One region of the Massilia sp. DWR3-1-1 genome, then DNA from elsewhere that is predicted to be linked to it. Evidence: predicted binding sites of a transcription regulator. Region 1 holds the regulator's gene; the other holds the start of a gene.
What was found. Region 1 encodes NrdR, which represses ribonucleotide reductase genes. Its sites were predicted from a motif close to CACNANATNTNGTG; they were not measured.
Positions count from the first base shown of each region.

Region 1 (11,559 bases):
CTCACCCGTGCTGCGCAGGCTCAGGGCGCCGCAGTCGGGATCGCGAAAACCGCCGTCGACCATGGCCGTGCCGGGCGTGGCGACCATTTCAATGCACTGCGCCAGGCTGGCGTCGCCACACGGCTGCGCATGCAGTTCATAGGCGCTGCCCGCCGCGCCGACACCCGACCACCATTTAAAGGCGCCGGCCGCCGGCGCGGCCGGCTGGTCGGCCGACCAGGCGGCGTAACTATTACTGCGACTATATAATTTTTCCTGCAGGTGCATGGCCTCGACCAGCGCCACCTTGCCTTCCAGGCGCCGCGCCCGCAGCACGTGGGCCGCGTACGATGGATAGGCAATGCTCGACAAAATACTGATGATCGTCATCACGATCAGCAGTTCGACCAGGGTGAAGCCGCGCCGTTGCAGCGCTGGCGGAAAACGCACGGGCAGGGGTGGGTGGCGCAAAGGCGGCTGGGAGTGGGTCGGCATGATCGCTCCTGTCAGGGAAGGGGAAGCACGGGTGGGATGGCGGTGGCGCGCAGTTCGCGCCAGTTGGCGATTTCACGCCAGCTCAGGCGCCCCACCGGGCTGCTGACGACGACGCGCTCGACCGGCGTGGCCGGGCCGCCCGCCGCCAGGTGCAGCACGGCGATGCTGCGCAGGGCGCGAACGGCGCCCTGCGGCGTGGCCGCGCCCTGCCCCAGTGTGCGCGACAGCAACAGCGGCACGCTGGCGTCGCCGGTGGTGATGCGCCGGCCGGTGACGGCGCCGTCCGCCGCCCCGCTGATGGCGGCGACGGGCACGCCGCGGCGGTCGTACGGCAGGCCGGTGATGCTGTCGAGCACATAACTGCGCAGCGCCGGCACGCAGTGATCGCCGCCGGGCGCCACACTGTTGATCAGCACGGCGCTGCCCGACAGGATTGGTGCGGTGGCGCTGCGTTCGCCTTCCTGCAGCGCGCGCGCGAAGTCGAAGTACCAGCCATGTTGGACCGCGCTGCCGGTGCCGTTGTAATCGATGCGCCCGCCCTCGACGACGAAACCACCGCCGTCACCCCGGCCGACCAGGCGCCGCTGGGCCAGTGCAGCGCGCCCGCCCACCGCCGCCAGCGGCCGCGCATCGCTGTCGCGCACGGCGTAAAACGATTGCTGGACGAAGCTGGCCGCATCGAGATCGCCGTTCTCGATGGCGCGGCCGGTTCCGAACAGCACCAGGTAGCCGCCACCGGGCGCAAACACCACCTGGGCCGCCTCGGCGACGGGCTGCGCCGCGCCGTCGGCCGCGCGCGCGTAAAACAGGGGCGAGACGGCGGCCGCCTGCGCGCCAGCGGCGGCGATGCCTTCCAGGTCGAAGCGCCACATCGTGCCTTGCAAGTCGCCCGCATAGGCACTGTGGGCGCTGCCGTCGGGGCCGATGGTGAGCACGGGCGGCGCCAGGGCGTTGGCCGCTTGCGGCGCGCGCGCGGCCGCGCGCAGGCGATAGTAATTGTCGCCGTGGCGCCAGGGCACGCCTGCGCCCTTGTCGAGGGCAAGCAGGAACAGCACGCCGTCAACGGCGCCGTCGGCGGCATTGACGCCATTGCCGGTGAGGGCGAAATAGCGGTAGACGGGGGCGCCGCGGGCGCCATTGACGCGCAGCTTGACCACCAGCGGCGGCGCCTGGACGAAGCCCATGGCGGCGTCGTCGCGTTCGGTAAATTCCCACAGCACCAGCGGACCGGCGGCGGGGTCGGTGATGTCGAGCGCAAACAGCCCGCGCGCGCCCATCGCCATGCCCGACACCAGCGTCGAGCGCCACTGGCCGCCGATGAGGGCTTCTCCCTGCCCGGGCGCGGCATCGATGCCGGCGCCGCCACTGGCGCCGGCCGTGGTCAGCCGCGCCAGCGCCGGCAGCAGCGCGGCGGGGATATAGGCGAAGCGCTCGGCACCGTCGGCCCAGTCGAAGGCGTGCAGCATGCCATCGTTGGCGCCCACGTAAAGCAGTTTCGGGCGATCACGGTAACGCAGGTGGAAGGCGGCATAGCTGGCCGATCCCGTGGCCGCCGCCACCGATGGGGCACCCACCAGCAAGGGCGTGGAGCGGACGATGTTGCCCAGCAGGCCAGCGCGTGGCCGCAGGGGATTGCCCTCACGACCGCGCTCGCCGCGCAGGTAGGCCAGGCGCGCCTCGCCCAGGCCATCCGCGGCCGGATCGAGGGCCGCGCGCTGCGCCGCGTCGAGGCGGGCCCATTCAAAGGGCAGCGCCTGGCCGGCGGCGGACTGCGTCAGGATGTGTCGCCCGTCCGGGGGCGGCCGCCCGCCGTCGAGTACGGCGCCCGCGTCCCAGGCGGGCGCACCCACCGTCGCGCCATCCTCGACGCGCAGCAAGCTGCGGCGCAGCAGGTACCCGGCGCCACTGGCCGCATCGTAGCCCGCGTCGATGAGATAGCCGGCGCCGCCGTCGAAGCCGGCCACCTGCGTGGCGGTGTGCCTGCCGGCGGCGCAGCCCTGGCGCGCCGGTGGCAGCTCGGGGATGGTCAGCTGGGGCGATGCCTGCGCGTGGCCGGCCAGCAGCGTACCGAACACGGTGGCGAACAGAGGAACAAACACAGCGACGAACACAGAAAAAAGCACAGCGACGAACGCGCTGGGGTGTCCGCCGGCCCGGCACCAGGCCGCCGCCGTCAGCACTTTTATTACTTTCAGCACTTTCAGCACTTTCAGCACTTTCAGCGCCCCCAGTACCTCCAGCGCCATCGGTGCCCGGGCGCGGCGCCACCGACTGTCCGTGCGGGCGCACTTCATGACTGCCCCGGCGCCGCGGCGGCGCCGCGGTACACGGCCTGCAGCACCACCAGGGTACCGGGCCCGATGCCGTAGCCGAACGCGGTGATGCGAAACACATGCGGCTGGCCGGGACCGGCGTCTTCGCCCGCCTGCGCGACCGGCATCCGTTCGATGAGATAACGGGGCGGCGCCAGCGGCAGCGCGCCGTCGTAAGGCAGGATGGCGCCCGTGTAGCGGCCATACGGCGTGGTGGCGACGGCGTCAGCCACCTGCCAGGCCGGCGCCGCGCCAGGCACGAAGGCGCACAGGCCCAGGTTATCGGGCGCGCGGCCGCAGCCGGCCACGAAGCCGAGGGCGCCATCGTCGTGGAACAGCGCGGCCCGCGCCGAGGCGGGGTTGTCGCCACCGTCGATATCGCGCTGGGCGTCGGCCAGCCCCGCTTCGGCGGCCTGAAACGCCAGTTGACGGTCACGCCCGGCGCGCGCGCTCCGTTCGGCGTCGAAGGCGATCCGGGCGACGGCCAGCGCCGTCATGGTCAGCGCCAGCATGACGAACAGGGCGCTCACCAGCGCCACGCCGCGCTGGCGGCCCCGCGCCAACGCCGGCGCGCGCACATAAAAGCCAGCGCCGCTCATGGCTCGCCCGGGCTCACGTTGCGCAGCAAGATCGTGGAGGCGAACAGGCGCCGCTCACGCAGGCGCAGCGCCGCCACCATCGGTGCTTCGTCGATGCGCACGCCATCGTCGCCGTCGGCGAAGCGCTCGCTGTAAGGGGCGCCGAAGACGTCGAACACAAGCGGCTCGCGGCTGGCCGCCGCGCTGGCGCCGTGCAGCAGCAGGGCGACGCGCACCGCGGCCACCCGCTTCCAGTGGGTGCGCCGCTGCAGGTCGCGCTGGCGGGCGGCGGCGTCAGGCCCATTGAGCAAGAGGGCGCCGTCACGCAGTTCGATGACGCTGGCGCTGACGAACTCATTGGGTACGCCATCGCCCGGCACATCGGTATCGATGCCGTACAGGACCTGGAAGGTGTCGACGCCGTCGACGATGGCGTCCGACCCCCAGCCGCCGCCGCCGCGGTATTTGCAGCGCAGTTCGCCCTCGCCGGCGGCGTTGCGGCCCACATGAAAGATGCTCCAGCCGTCTTCGCCCGCATCGACGCCGAAGCCGGCGCAATCGAGCGCGCCGCCGCCATGGGCGCCGCTAAAGCGCAAGGCGAGGATGTCGCTGCCGTTGACGGCGTCCCCGGTCGCGCCGTCGATGCCGTGGCTCGTGCGTGGCAGCGCCAGCGCGTCGCGGCCAAGAATTTGCGGGGGCGCGTTGACGGCGTCGGCGGCGGTGGCGTTTTCCCAGTCGACGAAGGCCGCCTGGCGGGTGGCGCGGGCGATGATGTCGAGGGCAAAGCGGCCACCGTCGTCGAGCGCTGCGCCATCGGCCTGGGCGGTCCATGCCGTGTTGGCCGACACCAGCATCAGCGCCCCCATTAACATCAGCACGGCGCCAATGGCGGTGGCCACGAGCAGTTCCGCCAGGCCGATGCCGCGCTGGGGAACCTGGCGCCGGGGAGCCTGGCGCTGCCAGGCGCTGCGTGCCGTGCCCCTCATGGCACACCCGCGGGGTGGCCCGCCACCACCGGCAAGATCACCAGCGCGGGCGCGCCGCCGGCCACCTCGCCGGCCTGCGCCAGCCGGTGCTGCCAGCCGATCTTGACCACCACGGGCGCGCCGCTGGCGCCGTTGCAATCCCAGCGCATGGCCAGCCTGAGCCGGTCCCACCAGGCGCTGTCGCGGCAAATTTTGATGCGACCGAGCGGGTAGTGCTGAAACACGCTGCGACGCAGCGCGGCCAGGTCGGCGGCGGCCAGGGCGGCGCTGTCGCAGCCGCTGGCGCTGCAATCGGTGCCGGCGGCAGGCGGCCCGTCAGCCAGGGCGTCATAATCGAGTTGCAGGTAGGGGTTGAAGGCGTCGGCCGCCGCCATGGCGGGCGCGTTGGCGCGCATGGCGTCGCCCGCCAGTGCGGCCAGTTCGACGGCGCCGGCGGCGAGCGAGGCCTGCTGCCCGGCGCGGCGCGCGGCCAGCACGGTGGCACCGGCGCCGAGCGCGCCCACGGCCAGTACCAGCAAGGCCACCAGCACCTCGATGAGGGTGAAGCCACCTGTACGCCGCTGCGTGTTCATCGAGCCTCCCCGTTTGCCAGAGCTCCACGTTAGCGGTAGCGCTCAGCGCACCAGTGAGGTGCTTCAATCGTGTTCGCTTGCGTCCCGAACGGGCGCGCGGGCGCCGCCCACTGCAGGATCAGGCAGGCATGGAACGCTGGCGGTGATTTACTTGCGGGGCCGGGCCGGCTGGCCCACTTCGGCGATCGCATCCTGGAATTCGGCCAGGTCCTCGAAGTTCTTGTAGACGGAGGCGAAGCGGATGTACGCGATCTTGTCGAGGCGCTTGAGTTCGTGCATGACGAGTTCGCCCACATAACCGCTGTCGACTTCACGACGGCCGCTGGTGAGCAGTTTTTCTTCGATACTGGCGATGGCGGTGTCAATCGCTTCGGCCGATACGGGCCGCTTGCGCAGCGCCAGCATCAGGCTGCCGCGTAATTTGGCGCCGACGAATTCGGTACGGCTGCCATTTTTCTTGACGATGATGGGCATCGACAATTCGATCCGCTCATAGGTGGTAAAGCGTTTGTCGCACTGGCCGCAACGGCGCCGCCGGCGCACGCTGTCGCCCTCCTCGGACACGCGGGTGTCGAGGACCTGGGTTTCGCCGTGCTGGCAGAAGGGACATTTCATGATGGTGCCTGGCGTGACCTGCGAGAAGACGTTGCCGGAGGGCGCCGCCCGGGAGCGGCGCCACAGAACCGCAAATTACCGCTAAACGCGCCAAAACACAAGCTGGCAGCCGAAACCGGCAGCCTGCGTTGGCGCGCCGGCGCGCTTAGCCGACCGCGACGCCGTTGACGCTGGCGTACACGGGATACTTGTCGGTCAGCTTCTTCACTTCGGCCTTGACGCGCTCGATGGTCGCCTCGTCGTTCGGGTTATCGAGCACGTCGGCGATCAGGTTGCCGACCACGGTGGCATCGTCTTCCTTGAAGCCGCGCGTGGTGAAGGCGGGGCTGCCCAGGCGGATGCCGGAGGTGACGAACGGTTTTTGCGGATCGTTGGGGATGCCGTTTTTATTCGTCGTCATGTGGGCGCGGCCCAGGATGGCTTCGGCTTCCTTGCCGGTCAGGTTTTTCGAGCGCAGGTCGACCAGCATGACGTGCGATTCGGTGCGGCCCGACACGATGCGCAGGCCGCGCGCGATCAGCGCCTTGGCCAGCGCGTCGGCGTTTTTCAGCACCTGGGCCTGGTATTCCACGAACGCCGGCTCGAGCGCCTCCTTGAACGCGACCGCCTTGCCGGCGATCACGTGCATCAGCGGGCCACCCTGGATGCCGGGGAAGATCGCCGAATTGATGGCTTTTTCGTGTTCGGCCTTCATCAGGATGATGCCGCCACGGGGGCCGCGCAGCGATTTGTGCGTGGTCGAGGTGACGAAGTCGGCGTGCGGCACGGGGTTCGGGTACAGGCCGGCGGCGATCAGGCCCGCGTAATGGGCCATGTCGACCATGAAGTAGGCGCCGATTTCCTTGGCGATGCGGGCGAAACGGGCGAAATCGATTCTCAGCGAAAACGCCGAGGCGCCGGCGATGATCAGCTTCGGCTTGTGCTCGCGCGCCAGCTGTTCCATCGCCTCGTAGTCGATGTCTTCTTCCGCCGTCAGGCCGTACGAGACCACGTTGAACCACTTGCCCGACATATTGAGCGCCATGCCGTGGGTCAGGTGACCGCCTTCGGCCAGCGACATGCCCATGATGGTGTCACCGGGTTTGAGCACGGCGAAGAACACGCCCTGGTTCGCTTGCGAGCCGGAATTGGGCTGCACGTTGGCCGCTTCGGCGCCAAACAGTTGCTTGACGCGGTCGATCGCCAGTTGCTCGGCGACGTCGACGAATTCGCAGCCACCGTAATAGCGCTTGCCCGGATAGCCTTCGGCGTATTTATTCGTCAGTTGCGAGCCCTGCGCTTCCATCACGGCCGGCGAGGTGTAGTTCTCGGAGGCGATCAGTTCGATGTGGTCTTGCTGACGCTGGTTTTCTTGTTGAATCGCCGCCCACAAATCCGGGTCGACCTTGGCGAGCGTGTGATCTTTTGCAAACATGTAAAACTCCAATCGGGTAGCGGTGCGCAGCACCTGGCAACAGGGAACGCATGAGGGATCGACAAGCGGACAGGCAGCCTCACGCGCGTATCCATCGTGGCTGCCCAGGCGAACGGCTCGGGTCCTGCTCGCCGACAGTGAGCGCGCTGCGCTTCGGTGTCGGCCAAAAAGACCCGGGTAAAATCTCACGTTCCCCGGTGGGTGCCCACCTGGCCTGCGGACCAGGTAAGGGGCCGCGGCGTTTCGCCAGTTACGTGAGACGTAATGGAGGCCAAATTGTAGTTTAAACCCCCATTTAGGGCAAGGAAGGCGCACTCGGCGGCGCTTCAAGGGGCGGGCGTTTCAGCGTCCGCCCTGCACGACTGGTCATTTCGGCTACAATTTGCATCGCTGTTCCTGCCCCGCGAGGGGCCGCTCACTATTACTTTGCCTGGGAAAAAATCATCATGATCGTCTTCATCACTGGCGCATCCTCCGGCTTCGGCGCCGAAATGGCCCGCGTTTTCGTCGGCCACGGCCACCAGGTCGTCCTCAGCGGACGGCGCCAGGACCGCCTCGACGAGTTGGCCGCCGAACTGGGAGAGCGGGCCCTGCCGATGGTCATGGACGTCACCAGCAAGGCCTCGATCGAGGAAGCGCTGGCCCTGCTGCCGCAGTCGTGGCGCCAGATCGACGTGCTGATCAACAACGCCGGCCTCGCGCTGGGCACCCAGCCCGCCCAAACCGCCTCGCTGGACGACTGGGAAACCATGATCGCCACCAATTGCACGGGCCTGGTCAGCATGACGCGCGCCCTGCTGCCGGCCATGGTCGAGCGCGGCGCCGGACTGATCATCAACCTGGGCTCGACCGCCGGCTTCTATCCTTACCCGGGCGGCAATGTGTACGGCGCCACCAAGGCCTTCGTCGAGCAGTTCACCCTGAACCTGCGCGCCGACCTGGTGGGCACGGGCGTGCGCGCCACCAATATCGCGCCCGGCCTGTGCGGCGGCACCGAGTTTTCCAACGTGCGCTTCAAGGGCGACGACGCGGCCGCCGCCAAGGTCTACGAAGGCACGCAGCCACTGACGGCGCGCGATATCGCCGACACCGCCTACTGGATCGCCACCCTGCCACCGCACGTGAATATCAATGTCATTGAAATGATGCCAACCTGCCAGGGGTTTTCCCCGTTCACGATCAAGCGCACCTGATCGCCGGGCCGCACTGCGCCGCGCGCGCAGTGCGTGCCCGCTCGCCCGATGTGAGCAATTGTTACAAGTCTTGTCGTTGCCGAAGGCAGATTGTTTACTGACGGCTTCGCCACAGCCCAGCTCGCTTAAGTGCGCCAACGCACATAGCCACCCGGAATCGCGTAAAATATGCCCGTCCCCACTCATGGCCAATGACATGCCCGCAGTTTTCAGCTGGACAGTACGCGTCTATTACGAAGACACCGACGCCGGCGGCATTGTGTACTACGCGAATTACCTGAAGTTTTTCGAGCGCGCCCGCACCGAATGGCTGCGCAGCATGGATTTGCATCAGCAGCGCATGATCGTGGCGCACGACGCCATGTTCGTCGTCAAGCGCGCCAGCGTCGACTATCATGCGCCGGCGAAACTCGATGATGAGATAACATTGACCTTGTCCATCGAAAAACTGGGCAAAGTCTCCGTCGAATTCCTCCAGCAAGCCTGGCGCGGCACCGTGCTGCTGGCCACCGGCCGCGTCAAGGTCGGCTGTGTCGATTGCACCAGCGTGCGCCCGCTGCCCATCCCCGCCGCCGTGGCCGAGCGCATGCGCGCCCTGACTGCCTCCCCTTGAACACCTCGCCGCCGAGAAAACGCCGCCAATGAACGTTGCCCAAGATCTTTCCTTTATCGCCCTCATCGCCAACGCCCACCTGATCGTCAAGCTGATCATGCTGCTGCTGGTGGGAATCTCGGTTGTGAGCTGGACCTATATCTTCCGCAAGATGTTCGCCATTCGCGCCGCCCGCAAGCAAACTGAACTGTTCGAACGCAGCTTCTGGGCGGGCGGCAATTTGCATACCCTGCACCAGAGCGCCACCAGCCAGCGCGAGCAAAACGGCGCGCTGGCGCGCATTTTCGAGTCCGGCATGGGCGAATTCATCAAGGGCAAGCAGGCCTCGCGCGACACGCTCGACATGGGCGCCGTGCTCGACGGCTCGCGCCGGGCCATGCGCGCCGCCTTCCAGCGCGAACTCGACGCCCTCGACATCCACCTCAATTTTCTCGCCTCGGTCGGCTCGGTATCGCCCTACATCGGCCTGCTGGGCACCGTGTGGGGCATCATGAACGCCTTCCGTGGCCTGGCCAGCGTGCAGCAGGCGACCCTGGCCATCGTCGCCCCCGGCATTGCCGAAGCGCTCATCGCCACCGCCATCGGCCTGTTCGCCGCCATCCCCGCCGTGGTGGCCTACAACCGCTTTACGCACGACATCGACCGCCTGGCGATCCGCTTCGAGAGTTTTGTGGAAGAATTCTCGAATATCCTGCAACGGCAGTCGCGTTAAGGGAGGCGGACCATGGCATCGTTCAACAGCAGCATGCGTGGCGGCCGCGGCCGCAAGTTCAAGTCGGAAATCAACGTCGTGCCCTACATCGACGTGATGCTGGTGCTGCTGATTATTTTTATGGCCGTGCCGCAGTCGAACACGCCCAATGTGATCAACCTGCCCAATGCGGAAAAATCGGCCCTGCCGCCGGACGACTTCATCCAGATCCAGCTCAAGCCGGACGCCAGCCTGTCGATCGGGGTGGCCGGCAAGAACAGCACGGCCGCGCAAGACCTGCCCGACCGCACTGCCCTGCTGCGCGCCCTGCGCGTCTTGCACACCGAGCATCCCGAGTATCCCGTGCTGATCGCAGGCGACCGCGACAGCAAGTATGACGAGGTGATCCAGCTCATTTCCGAATCGAAAAAAATGGGCATCACCCGCGTCGGCCTGGCGACCAGGTAGGCATGGACCGCGACTGATGGCCACTCCTCAAGCCAGCAACGGCACTCCCTACCGCGTTCCGCCCGAACCGCGGCGCTGGCCGTCGATTGCGCTGGCCGCGGCCGTGCACGCGGGCTTGCTGGCATTTTTATTCATCGGCGTGAACTGGCAAAACACGGAGCCGGCCGTGGTCGAGGCCGAAGTGTGGGACATGAAAACCCAGGCCGCCGCGCCGCCGCCACCGCCGCCGGCCGAGGTGGAGCCGGCGCAAGCGCAGCCCGAGCCCCAGCCCGAACTGCCACCGCCGCCGCCGGCGCCCGCCACGCCGCCACCGCCGCCACCGCGCGCCGTGGTCGAAGAGCCGCCCGCGCCGAAACCACCCGATATCGCCCTCGAACGCGAAAAGAAAAAAGCCGAACAGAAAAAACTGGCGGCCGAAGAGAAACGCGCCGACGACAAGCGCGCGCAGGAGCGCGAAGAAAAAGAACGCAAGGCGCAACTGGCCGAGAAGAAAGAGCAGGAGCGGGCCGACAAGAAAGCGCAGGCGCTGGCCGAGAAGAAACTGGAAGAGAAGCAGCTCGAAGCAAAAAAACGCGACGCGAAGAAGCTGGAAGAGAAGAAATTGGCCGACAAGCAGCTGGCCGAGAAGCAACTGGCGGACAAGCAACTGGCCGACAGGCAGAAGGGCGAAAAACTGGCCAAGGCCAAGGCGGAGGCGGCCGAGCAGGCCAAGCTCGATCGCCTGCGCGATGCTGAGATGAAACGCATGCTGGCAGGGGTCGGCGGCACGGGCGACGCGGCCAAGTCGACGGCGCCGAAATCGGACCCCGGCTACCTGGCTGCGATCAGCGCCAAGGTCAAAAGCGCTACCTCCTACTCGGGCAGCACCGATGTGGCGGGCAACCCGGCGGCCGAGTTCCGTATCGAGCAATTGCCCAGCGGCGAGATCATGAACGTGAAGCTGCTCAAGAGCAGCGGCGTCAGCGCGTTTGATGATGCTGTGGAAAAAGGCATTATCAAAGCGTCACCGCTACCCAAGAAAAAAGATGGTACCGTGGCGCGAACGGTAACGATCGCTTTCAAGATGAAGGACATCAATTGATGCCGCATCGCCCTTCTTATATTGGACTCAAGCAATGATAAATAAAACCCTCTGCACATGGATGTTCGCCAGCGGCGTGCTGGCGGCCTTGCCCGCCAGCGCCCAGGTGCGCGTTGAAATTGCTGGCGTGTCCAGCAACCAGATTCCCGTCGCCGTCGCCATCTTCGCCGACGAAGAAGTGGCCCCTGCGCAGGTATCGGCGATCATTCGCGCCGACCTCGAACGCAGCGGCGTGTTCAAGGTGATCGATGCCGGCATGGTGCTGTCGGACAGCGCGGCCATCGATTACGCCCAGTGGAAAGGGCGCGGCGCCGATGCGCTGGTGGTCGGCAGCGTGCACCGCGGCGCCGATGGCCGCCTCGACGTGCGCTACAAACTGTACGACACCATCAAGACGAGCCAGTTGTCGACCCTGTCGAACACCGTGCAGCCCAAGTCGACCCGGCTGGCGGCCCACAAGATCGCCGACGATGTGTACGAAAAGCTGACCGGCACGCGCGGCGCCTTCGCCACCCGCATCGCTTACGTCACCCAGGCCGGCCGCAACGAATACCGGCTGGAA
Region 1 is NZ_JAFCXL010000033.1:9,287-20,845, reverse strand. Features, by position in the region: gene ACP7EY_RS22540 (type IV pilin protein) at 1-474, opposite strand, end outside; gene ACP7EY_RS22535 (pilus assembly protein) at 486-2,768, opposite strand; gene ACP7EY_RS22530 (pilus assembly PilX family protein) at 2,765-3,385, opposite strand; gene ACP7EY_RS22525 (PilW family protein) at 3,382-4,350, opposite strand; gene pilV (type IV pilus modification protein PilV) at 4,347-4,922, opposite strand; gene nrdR (transcriptional regulator NrdR) at 5,070-5,537, opposite strand; gene glyA (serine hydroxymethyltransferase) at 5,683-6,951, opposite strand; gene ACP7EY_RS22505 (SDR family NAD(P)-dependent oxidoreductase) at 7,398-8,144, shown strand; gene ybgC (tol-pal system-associated acyl-CoA thioesterase) at 8,341-8,757, shown strand; gene tolQ (protein TolQ) at 8,786-9,469, shown strand; gene ACP7EY_RS22490 (biopolymer transporter ExbD) at 9,482-9,916, shown strand; gene tolA (cell envelope integrity protein TolA) at 9,933-10,997, shown strand; gene tolB (Tol-Pal system beta propeller repeat protein TolB) at 11,032-11,559, shown strand, end outside.

Region 2 (11,559 bases), on a different contig from region 1:
CCTGCTCAACGCCATCGCCGGCTTCGCCCTGCCCACCTCGGGCAGCATCGTCGCCGATGGCAAGCAGGTGACGGCGCCCGGTCCCGAGCGGGGCATGGTGTTCCAGGAATACGCCTTGTTCCCCTGGATGACGGTGGAAGACAATATCGGCTTCGGCCTGGAAATCAAGGGCATGGCGCGCGCCGATATCAAGCAGCGCGTCGATGGCTTGCTGGCGATGCTGTCGCTGTCGGACTTCCGCGCCCGCTTTCCGAAGGATTTATCGGGCGGCATGCGCCAGCGCGTGGCGATCGCCCGCGTGCTGGCGCTCGATTCGCCCATCATGCTCATGGACGAGCCCTTCGGCGCCCTCGACGCGCTCACCCGCCGCAACCTGCAGGACGAGTTGCTGCGCATCTGGTCCGAACTGAAGAAGACCATCATCTTCGTCACCCACAGCATCGAGGAGGCGATCTACCTGGCCGACCGTATCGTCGTGATGACCTACCGGCCCGGCACCGTCAAGCGCGACATCCTCGTCGAGCTGCCGCGCGAGCGCGACCCCGCCTCGCCCGAGTTCAATGCCTTGAAACGCGAACTGGGGCAACTGGTGATGGAAGAGCAGCAGCGCCACCACAACGACGAGATGCGCATGGCGGCGGTGGACTGAGTTCAGGCGGGGGCGGGCACGTCGTCGTCGACGGGCCGGCCCTGGTGGCCGCCGCACCACCCGGGCGGGGCACCATGGTGTAAACTGATGCGCATGCACACCACCTATTTTTATGCCGCCGCGCTGCTCTACGCCGTGTGCGCCCTGTTGCCGCTGCGCCAGGGCGGCCTGATTGCCGCCGGCACCAGCCTGGCCTGGCTGCTGCACGCGGGCGCCCTGTGGTTCAATATGCAGGCGCCGGGCGGCGTGCGGCTCGGTTTTGCCGTCATGCTGTCGGCCGCCCTGTGGGTGTCGGTGGCGGCCTACCTGGTGGAAAACCGCAATTTCGCCCTCGACGGCCTGCGCCGCATGGTGCTGCCGTGCGCCGCCGTCGCCGCCGCCCTGCCGGCCGTGTTTCCCGGTGTCGTCTTCCAGCTCAAGGGCCAGTCGCCCGCCTTCGGCTGGCACATCGCCGTGGCGGTGCTGGCCTACAGCACCCTGACCATCGCCGCCTTCCACGCCGTCCTGATGGCCCTGCAGGAAGCGCGCCTGCATGCGCGCTCGCCGGCGCCCGCGCGCTGGCTGGGCCGCTCGCTCGACCAGTTGCCGGCCCTGCTGACGATGGAAAAACTGCTGTTTCGCCTGATCGGCATCGGCTTCATCCTGCTCACGCTCACCGTGCTGTCGGGCGTGGTGTTTTCCGAGCAGCTCTTTGGCGCCGCCCTCAAATGGGACCACAAGACCGTCTTCGCACTGCTGTCGTGGCTGCTGTTCGGCGCCCTGCTGGCGGGGCGCCGCTGGAAAGGCTGGCGCGGCAAGATGGCGCTGCGCTTCACCCTGGCCGGCTTTGCCACCCTGGTGCTGGCTTACGTCGGCTCGCGCTTCGTGTTCGAAGTGGTGCTGCACCGGGCGGTCGCATGAGCCGCCTGTTGTTCTGGCTGGCGCTGGCCGTGCTGGTGGTGTTCGCCATCCGCGCCAAGATCCAGGCCGCGCGCGCGCGCGCCGACCGCGCCAATCGCTTCGATGCGGCGCCCGGCGCCGTCAGCCCCGCCGAAGGGGGCGAAGCGATGACCTCATGCGCCCACTGCGGCCTGTACTTCCCCGCCTCCGAAGCGGTGCGCGCCGACGGCCTCGATTACTGCTGCCCGGCGCACGTCCGCCTGCCGGCACCCTGACGATGTCGCGCGGCCACTGGCTGTGGAACGGCGCGCCCGCCGCGCGCGCGCCCCTCGCCACCCGGGCGTCGTTCTGGCGTTCGCTGCAGACGCTGGCCTTGACCCGCATCGCCATCGCGGTGGTGCTGCTGGCCTATCTGAGCCTGGGCAGCGAGGGCTGGCGCAGCGCCGCGCCCCGCCTGTATATCTATACCTGCCTGGCGTACCTGCTGGGCGGCGGCGTGTTCGCCCTGCTGGCGCTGTACCGCCGCCGTCACTTCCTGCTGCAACTGTGCACCCAGGTGGCGCTCGACCTGGCCGTCATCGCCATGCTGTACGCCGCCGCCGGCGGCATCCGCAGCAGCCTGGCGATCCTGTTCCTGTTTCCGCTGGCCGGCGCCGCCATCCTGGCGCCGCGCCTGCTGGCGCTGTTCGCCGCCGCCCTGGCCACCCTGGTGGTGATTGGCCACAGCGGCTATCAAATGCTGGCGCTGGAAGGCGAAACGGCCCAGCTGCTGCAGTCTGGCGTCTACGGCGCCATGTTCTTTGCGCTGGTGCTGGTGGTGGGCGGGCTGGCCCGGCGCCTGATCCGCCAGGAGGAACTCGCTGCAGGCCATGGCGCCGACCTGGCCATCCAGCTGGCCATCAATCACATCGTCATGGCCGACGTGGGCGATGGCATCCTCGTCGTCGGCGCCGACAGCCGGGTGTTTACCAGCAATCCGGCAGCCCGCCGCATGCTGGCGCTGGCGCCGCCCGACGATGGTGCCCCGCTCACGCTGGCGGCAGCGCCCGCGCTGGCGCCGCTGGCCGAGGCCTTCGCCAGCTGGCGCGGCTGCGATTGCGGCGAAGCGTATGTCGTCATCAAGCCCGAGCCGGACGCCAGTGGCACCCGCAGCGTGCGCCCGGAACTGGCGGCGCACCTGAAACTGCGCTTCGCACGGGTCGAAACGGCGGCCAATGCGCACGAGCGCTTCGTCATCTTCCTGCAGGACGTCACCGCCATCGAAAACCAGGCGCAGCAACTCAAGCTGGCGTCGATGGGGCGGCTCACCGCCAGCATTGCCCATGAAGTGCGCAATCCCCTGTCGGCGATCGGCCACGCCACCTCCCTGCTGGCCGAAGACCTGGCCGATCCCGGCCACGCGCGGCTGCTGAAAATCGTCGGCGACAACGTGGCGCGGGTCAACCGCATGATCGAAGACATCCTGCAGCTCTCGCGCAAGGTGCAGCCGCAGACCACGCCGCACGCGCTGGGCCCGTTCCTGGCCGACGTCGGCGCCGAATTCGAGGAAACCCACGGCTTGCCGGGCGCGCTGATCGAGCTGGCGGCGGGCAGCGCCGCCGTGCGCTTCGATCCCCTGCACCTGCGCGAAGTGGTGGTCAACCTGCTCACCAACGCCATCCGCTACGCCAGCGGCACGGCCGGCTCGATCCGCCTGTTCGTCGTCAGCGACACCCCCGGGCGGCTCGAGCTGCACGTGCAGGACGACGGCCCGGGCATCACGCCGGAAGTGCGCGCCCACCTGTTCGAGCCGTTCTACACCACCTCGAGCAAGGGCACGGGCCTGGGGCTGTACCTGGCGCGCGAGCTGTGCTTGAATAACGGCGCCATGCTCGATTATGAGTATCGTATCGACGCCGGCCACTTCGGCCTGCGCAAGCCCACCGGCCGCTTCGTCATTTCGTTCGCCCACACCGCTTCGCTTGCAGAGAAGGTTACGCCATGAGTTCACCCCGGGTCCTGGTCGTCGACGATGAAGCCGACCTGCGCGAACTGCTCGACATTACCCTGGTGCGCATGGGCCTCGACGTCGCCTGCGCCGCCACCCTGGGCGAGGCGCGCGCGCTGTTCGCCGCCGCACCGTTTGCGCTGGTGCTGACCGACATGCGCCTGCCCGACGGCCTGGGCCTGGAGCTGGTGCGCGAGGTGGCCGCCAGCGGCAAGGGCACGCCGATCGCCGTCATCACCGCCTACGGCAGCGCCGACAACGCCGTCGTCGCCCTCAAGGCGGGCGCCTTCGACTACGTCTCCAAGCCGGTGGTGCTCGACGATTTGCGCCTGATGGTGCGCTCGGCGCTCAAGCTGGCGGCGCCGGCGCCGGCATCGGCACGCGGGGCCGGGCCGGCCGCCGGCGCGGCGGGCGGCTCGAACGGCAGCCGCCTGATCGGCGATTCGCCCGCCATGCAGGCGCTGCGCGGGCAGATCGGCCGGCTGGCCCGCTCGATGGCACCGATCGCCATTTCCGGCGAGTCCGGCAGCGGCAAGGAACTGGCGGCGCGTGAAATCCACGACCAAAGCGCCCGCGCGGCCCAGCCTTTTATCGCCGTCAACTGCGGCGCCATCCCCGAGGCCTTGATGGAAGCGGAGTTCTTCGGCTACCGCAAAGGGGCGTTTACGGGCGCCGCCGATGAGCGCGACGGTTTTTTTCAGGCGGCCAACGGCGGCACCCTGATGCTCGACGAAGTGGCCGACCTGCCGCTGGCGATGCAAGTGAAGCTGCTGCGCGCGATCCAGGAGCGGCGCGTGCGCAAGATCGGCGCCACCGCCGAGGAAAGCGTCGACGTGCGCATCATCAGCGCCACCCACAAGGACCTGGCCGCCTGCGTCGAGCAGGGCGCGTTTCGCCAGGATCTGTTTTATCGCCTCAATGTCATTGAGCTGACCCTGCCGCCCCTGCGCGAACGGCTGGTCGACCTGGCCGTGCTCACCGACGCCATCCTGCGCCGCCTGGCCGGCAGCGCCAGCCCGGCCAGGCTGGGCGCCGGGGTGCTCGACACCTTGCGCGCCTATGCGTTTCCTGGCAATGTGCGCGAGCTGGAAAACGTGCTGGAGCGCGCGCTAGCGTTTGCCGACGACGGCGTCATCGAGACGGGTGACCTGTCGCTCAAGGCGGCCCGGGTGGCGCCACCGGACGGGCAGGTCGCCGCGCCCATCCCGGTCACTGCGGTCACCCCGGTCACCCCGATCACCCCGGTCGCGCCGGCGGCCAGCGCCGAACTGCCCGCAAATTTACCGGCCAATCTGCCCGATCACCTGGCCCAGGTCGAGCGCGAACTGATCGTCAGGGCGCTGGCGCAAACCCAGTTCAACCGCACCAAGGCCGCCGAGTTGCTGGGCATCAGCTTCCGCCAGCTGCGCTATTCGATGCAAAAGCTGGACATCCAGGAGCCCTGATGACGCGCCCGTTTGACCAGGACGCCATCGACAGCGAGGGCTGGTGGCCGCCCGCGCGCCGCTACGACTCGCCCAACTGCAATGCGCGCCCCGACGGCGCGCCCATCGAGCTGATCGTCCTGCACAACATCAGCCTGCCGGCCGGCCGCTTCGGCGGCCCCCACATCGCCGACCTGTTTAGCAATCGCCTCGACGTCCGTGCCGACCCCAGCTTCGCCGAACTGCGCGCGCTGCACGTGTCGAGCCACTTCCTGGTGCGCCGCGATGGCAGCGTGACGCAGTTCGTGGCATGCCAGGGGCGCGCCTGGCATGCAGGCGTGTCGGTGTTCGACGGGCGCGCCAATTGCAACGATTATTCGGTGGGCATCGAGATCGAAGGCAGTGATTTTGTTGCTTTTTCGTCAGCCCAGTACGACAGCGTCGCCCGCCTGGTCGCGGCCCTGGCGGCGCGCTACCCGATCGCCGCCATCGCCGGCCACGAGCATGTCGCCCCGGGCAGGAAGAGCGATCCCGGACCGTTTTTCGACTGGTCAAAATTACAAGCGATGGTCCTGCCAGCGGCAGAGAAGTTAGTGCTCGCTAACCGCCGATGCACCAGTGCTTCCAAGCTGCGCAAAGTCAAGTGGGCACACCTCGATTTCGGCTAAATATTTACTTCCCAATGGTGTTGGAAATATATTGCAGGCCTGGCAGTCAGGTACTACAATTAGTCTCAAGTTAGCTTTCGTGACTAGATGTAGTGGTGTAGAGGCAGTTTAGCCATAGCCCGGTACACCACGAAAGTCAAGTCTGACTTGCACGATCGAGCACCCCAATCCCTGCCTTTCGCCCGTCATTGCCGCCCCCTTGTCGATCAAGGCGCCCGGCTGGGCGTTCGGTATGGGTCGGTGGCTCGTCCGCTTTTTTCGTCATGGCCAACCGCCGTGCGTTCGACAACAAAGGCCGCCCACAACAGCGGCCAACCTGGGGAGCTTCAATGCATACTTCACAAGATATTTCTACCAATCCGCTGCACCTGACCCCGGGTTCGGCCGTCGCCAGCACCACCGAACTGGCCGCCAGCGGCGACTACCGCATCATCCGCCGTAACGGCGCCGTGGTCGCTTTCGAGCCGTCGAAAATCAATGTCGCCATGACGAAAGCGTTCCTGGCCGTGCATGGCGGCCAGGGCGCCGTTTCGGCCAGCATCCGCGACAAGGTCGAGCAATTGACCGCCGGCGTGGTCGCCGCGCTGGTGCGCCGCCAGCCGGGCGGCGGCACCTTCCACATCGAAGACGTGCAAGACCAGGTTGAACTGGCGCTGATGCGCTCGGGCGAGCACGACGTCGCCCGCGGCTACGTGCTGTACCGCGCCAAGCACATGGAAGAGCGCCGCGCAGCCAAGGAAGCCGCCGGCGGCAAGGCCGACGTGGCCGCGCCGCAGATCCACGTGCTGGAAAACGGCCAGCGCCGCGCGCTCGACATGCAGGAAGTGCGCGACCTGATCGGCGCCGCCTGCGTGGGCCTGGAAAAGCACGTCGACGCCGACGCCATCCTCGCTGAAACGGTGCGCAACCTGTACGACGGCGTGCCCGTCGAAGAGCTGCACAAGTCGGCCATCCTGGCCGCCCGCGCATTGATGGAAAAAGACCCCGCCTATTCGCAAGTGACGGCGCGCATCCTGCTGCACACCATCCGCAAGGAAGTGTTTGGCCAGGAAGTGCCGCAGGCGAAGGCTGCCGCCCATTACGTCGACTACTTCCCCCAGTACATCGCCAAGGGCATCGCCAACGACCTGCTCGACCCGGTGCTGGCCTCCTACGACCTGGCCAAGCTGGCCAAGGCCCTGGTGGCCGACCGCGATCTGCAGTTCGGCTACATCGGCCTGCAAACCCTGTACGACCGCTACTTCCTGCACGTGCGCGACGTGCGCATCGAGATGCCGCAGGCGTTCTACATGCGCGTGGCCATGGGCCTGTCGCTGCGCGAGGAAAACCGCGAAGCGCGCGCCATCGAGTTCTACAACCTGCTGTCGAGCTTCGATTTCATGAGCTCGACGCCGACCCTGTTCAACTCGGGCACCCTGCGCTCGCAGCTGTCGTCGTGCTACCTGACGACCGTGTCGGACGACCTGGAAGGCATCTACGACGCCATCAAGGAAAACGCCCTGCTGGCCAAGTTCGCCGGTGGCCTGGGCAATGACTGGACCCCCGTGCGCGCCCTGGGCGCCCACATCAAGGGTACCAACGGCAAGTCGCAAGGCGTGGTGCCGTTCCTGAAAGTGGTCAACGACACCGCCGTCGCCGTCAACCAGGGCGGCAAGCGCAAGGGCGCCGTCTGCGCCTACCTGGAAACGTGGCACCTGGACGTCGAGGAATTCCTCGACCTGCGCAAGAACACGGGCGACGACCGCCGCCGCACCCACGACATGAACACGGCCAACTGGATTCCCGACCTGTTCATGAAGCGCGTGATGGAAAAGGGCGACTGGACGCTGTTCTCGCCGTCGGAGACGCCGGACCTGCACGACCTGGTCGGCCGCGCCTTCGAAACGGCCTACACGGGCTACGAAGCGAAGGCTGCGCTTGGGGAGATCCGCGTGTTCAAGAAGATCGCTGCCCTCGACCTGTGGCGCAAGATGCTCTCGATGCTGTTTGAAACGGGCCACCCATGGATCACCTTCAAGGACCCGTGCAACATCCGCTCGCCCCAGCAGCACGTGGGCGTGGTGCACAGTTCGAACCTGTGCACGGAGATCACCCTCAACACCAACGAGAGCGAAATCGCCGTCTGCAATCTCGGTTCGGTGAACCTGCCGGCGCACATGAAAGAAGGCAAGCTCGACCACGTCAAGCTGCAGAAAACCGTGCGCACCGCCATGCGGATGTTGGACAACGTCATCGATATCAATTACTACGCCGTCGAAAAAGCCCGTAACTCCAACCTGCGCCACCGTCCCGTCGGGATGGGCGTGATGGGCTTCCAGGATTGCCTGCACATGATGCGCGTGCCGTTCGCGTCGAACGAAGCGGTCGCGTTCGCCGACACCCAGATGGAAGCGGTCTGCTACTACGCCTACCTGGCCTCGACGGAGCTGGCCGAAGAGCGCGGTCGTTACGAATCCTACGAGGGTTCGCTGTGGTCGCGTGGCATCCTGCCGCAGGACTCGGTGCGCCTGCTGGCCGAAGAACGGGGCGGCTACCTGGAAGTGGACGATTCGTCGGCCATGGACTGGACCCTGGTGCGCCAGCGCATCGCCCAATTCGGCATGCGCAACTCGAACTGCGTGGCGATCGCGCCGACGGCGACGATTTCCAACATCATCGGCGTGTCCGCCTGCATCGAGCCGACGTTCCAGAACCTGTACGTGAAATCGAACCTGTCGGGCGAATTCACGGAAATCAATGCCTACCTGGTGCGTGACCTCAAGGCGCGCGACCTGTGGGATGAAGTGATGATCGCCGACCTGAAATACTTCGACGGTTCGCTCGTCAAGATCGACCGCATCCCGCAAGACCTGCGCGAGATCTACGCCACCGCCTTCGAAGTGTCGCCAAGCTGGCTGGTCGAAGCGGCCTCGCGTCGCCAGAAGTGGATCGACCAGGCGCAATCGCTCAACATCTACATGGCCGGCGCGTCCGGCAAGAAGCTCGACGAAACGTACAAGCTGGCATGGCTGCGCGGCCTGAAAACCACCTACTACCTGCGCACCATCGCCGCCACCCACATGGAGAAATCCACCTCCCGCACGGGCGCCCTGAACGCGGTGGCCGTCGATGGCGGCATGTCGGCCTCGGCCACTGCCTCGGCAGCGGCAGCGGCAGCGGCAGCGGCGGTGGCCGCACCGGCAGTCGCTGCTGTGCAAGCGAGCAGCGAAGACGACGGCGCCGCCTGCTATTTGCGTCCGGGCGACGACGGTTTCGAGGAATGCGAAGCCTGTCAGTAACATTCATGAGGCGCGCCGCCCGGCGGCGCGCCTGTCATCCCTCTAGATAGAGCACAAGGAAATCATCATGTTGTCATGGGACGAAGATACCACCGCCGCCGCGCCGATCCCGGCGCCGGGATTTGAAGCACCGGCCGATGAAGCGTCGGTCGCCAAGCGCGTCAATGCGGACGACAAGCGCATCATCAACGGCAAGACCGACGTCAACCAGTTGGTGCCGTTCAAGTACAAATGGGCCTGGGACAAATACCTGGCCGGCTGCGCCAACCACTGGATGCCGCAAGAGGTCAACATGCAGCGCGACATCGAGCTGTGGAAGAACCCGAACGGCCTGACCGACGACGAGCGTCGCCTGGTCAAGCGCAACCTGGGCTTTTTCGTCACCGCCGATTCGCTCGCCGCCAACAACATCGTGCTGGGCACCTACCGCCACATCACGGCGCCGGAATGCCGCCAGTACCTGCTGCGCCAGGCTTTCGAGGAAGCCATCCACACCCACGCCTACCAGTACATCGTCGAGTCGCTGGGCCTGGACGAGGCGGAGATTTTCAACGCCTACAATGAAGTCAAGTCAATCCGCGACAAAGATGAGTTCCTGATCCCCTTCATCAATGTGCTGACCAATCCCACCTTCACCACCGGCACCACCGAGTCCGACCAGACCTTGCTCAAGTCGCTGATCGTCTTCGCCTGCCTGATGGAAGGCCTGTTCTTCTACGTCGGCTTCACCCAGATCCTGGCGCTGGGCCGCCAGAACAAGATGATGGGCGCTGCCGAGCAGTACCAGTACATCTTGCGCGACGAGTCGATGCACTGCAATTTTGGTATCGACCTGATCAACACCATCAAGATGGAAAACCCGCTGCTGTGGACGCCGGAGTTCCGCGAAGAGATCAAGCAGCTGTTCCACCAGGCGGTCGACCTCGAGTACGCCTACGCCGAAGACACCATGCCCCGTGGCGTGCTGGGCCTGAACGCCTCGATGTTCAAGGGGTACTTGCGCTTCATCGCCAACCGCCGCTCCGTGCAGATCGGCCTCGAGCCGCTGTTCCCGCACGAAGAAAATCCGTTCCCGTGGATGAGCGAAATGATCGACATGAAGAAGGAGCGTAACTTCTTCGAAACGCGCGTGACGGAATACCAGACCGGTGGGGCGCTGAACTGGGAGTGAGTTTTCCCGCAGTGCCGCTGCAAGCGACCAACCCGGCCATGTGCCGGGTTTTTTTATCGCCGCTGATCCGGGCGTGGATCGCCCCGTGCAGCGCTCGTTGCGCCAACGAGACGAAAACGCCCGCGCCGCCCACGCCGGCGGTCAATTCGCGTCCGCCGGCCTGCGATGCGATGGCGCGCGCGCCGGCCGCACCCGCGCCAGCAGGCGCGCGGCAGCCCCGGCGAAATCGCGCCATTTTCTATACGGCCCGCAGGTACGGGCTGTCTGCGCAGTGCGCCGGGCCTTTCTTCGAACGGTTCACGGCACCGTCTGCGCCATCGATGGCGCGCCCCAACGCGCCTTGGCAGGCGAACTCGCGCACCGATCGCGACGCGTTCGATGACGCCGCCGCGCCGACGGGTTTGCGCAGACGTGCGCGTCGATAAAAAAGCCTGCGATTTTCTCCGTGTGCCAGTTGCGTAGTGTTAAGCTTTTCGTGTAATTTACGTGATTGAATTTGTCGCATTGTGAAGTCGCCGTATTTTTCGCGCACACGACGTCAGATTGAACCGATCAAATGGGAAGCTGATTCACACAGATATGCACCGGACCTCACCGAAAACCGCAAGCCGCACTGCTTGAGCAAGATCAGGCATGGCGGCTTTTTTGTTTCGGGTTGGTGCAGTCGCCAGGTGGGGACAGTGTCCCGGTAGTCCCGATTTTGTCGTCGCATTGTGTCGACGACGACGGCTGAAGTGCTGCAATCGTGAGGAGTTGCAGCAGTTCAGCTGGTGCCGAATTCACTAGCGCAAACCCCGCCTCATGTTTGCGCCGATGAATAATTCGCTCGACCGTACAACGCTGGTCGAACGGGTTTCAACCTTGTAGCGTATTTTTTCATCGAAGATGAAGGAGAACTCAAATGGCAACAGCAGCAAAAAAAGCAGCAGAAAAAAAGCCGGTAGCCAAGTCCGCCGCCGCCTCTAAACCCGTTGCGAAGAAAGCGGCAGTCGCCGCCAAGCCAGTCGCCAAAAAGGCCGCTGCCGTGACCAAGCCAGTCGCCAAAAAAGCCCCTGCGGCAGTCAAGCCAGCAGCCAAGAAGGCCAGTGTAGCGGCGACCAAGTCGACCGCGCCAGCAAAAAAAGCGGCGACCCCTGCCAAGCCGGTCGCCAAGCCAGCGGCCAAGAAAGCCGCCGCCACCAAGGCAGCGCCGAAAGCAGCACCGAAAGCAGCACCGAAAGCGGCGGCCAAGGCAGCACCGAAAGCGGCAGCCAAGGCAGCACCGAAAGCGGTAGCCAAGGCAGCACCGAAAGCGGCCGCCAAGGCAGCACCGAAAGCGGCAGCCAAGGCAGCACCGAAAGCGGCGGCCAAGGCAGCACCGAAAGCGGCAGCCAAGGCAGCACCGAAAGCGGCCGCCAAGGCAGCACCGAAAGCGGCAGCGAAGAAGGTGAGCAGCAAGGCAGCCGTCAAGCCGGTCGCTAAAAAAGCGGCAACGACCAAGGCGGCAGCGCCCGCGAAAAAAGC
Region 2 is NZ_JAFCXL010000001.1:93,072-104,630, reverse strand. Features, by position in the region: gene ACP7EY_RS00475 (ABC transporter ATP-binding protein) at 1-649, shown strand, start outside; gene ACP7EY_RS00470 (cytochrome C assembly family protein) at 743-1,549, shown strand; gene ACP7EY_RS00465 (PP0621 family protein) at 1,546-1,803, shown strand; gene ACP7EY_RS00460 (sensor histidine kinase) at 1,806-3,512, shown strand; gene ACP7EY_RS00455 (sigma-54-dependent transcriptional regulator) at 3,509-4,960, shown strand; gene ampD (1,6-anhydro-N-acetylmuramyl-L-alanine amidase AmpD) at 4,960-5,607, shown strand; gene ACP7EY_RS00445 (ribonucleoside-diphosphate reductase subunit alpha) at 5,937-8,885, shown strand; gene ACP7EY_RS00440 (ribonucleotide-diphosphate reductase subunit beta) at 8,953-10,056, shown strand; gene ACP7EY_RS00435 (hypothetical protein) at 11,081-11,559, shown strand, end outside.
Region 2: the regulator NrdR is predicted to act here: its motif matches at 5,689-5,702, upstream of ACP7EY_RS00445 (ribonucleoside-diphosphate reductase subunit alpha).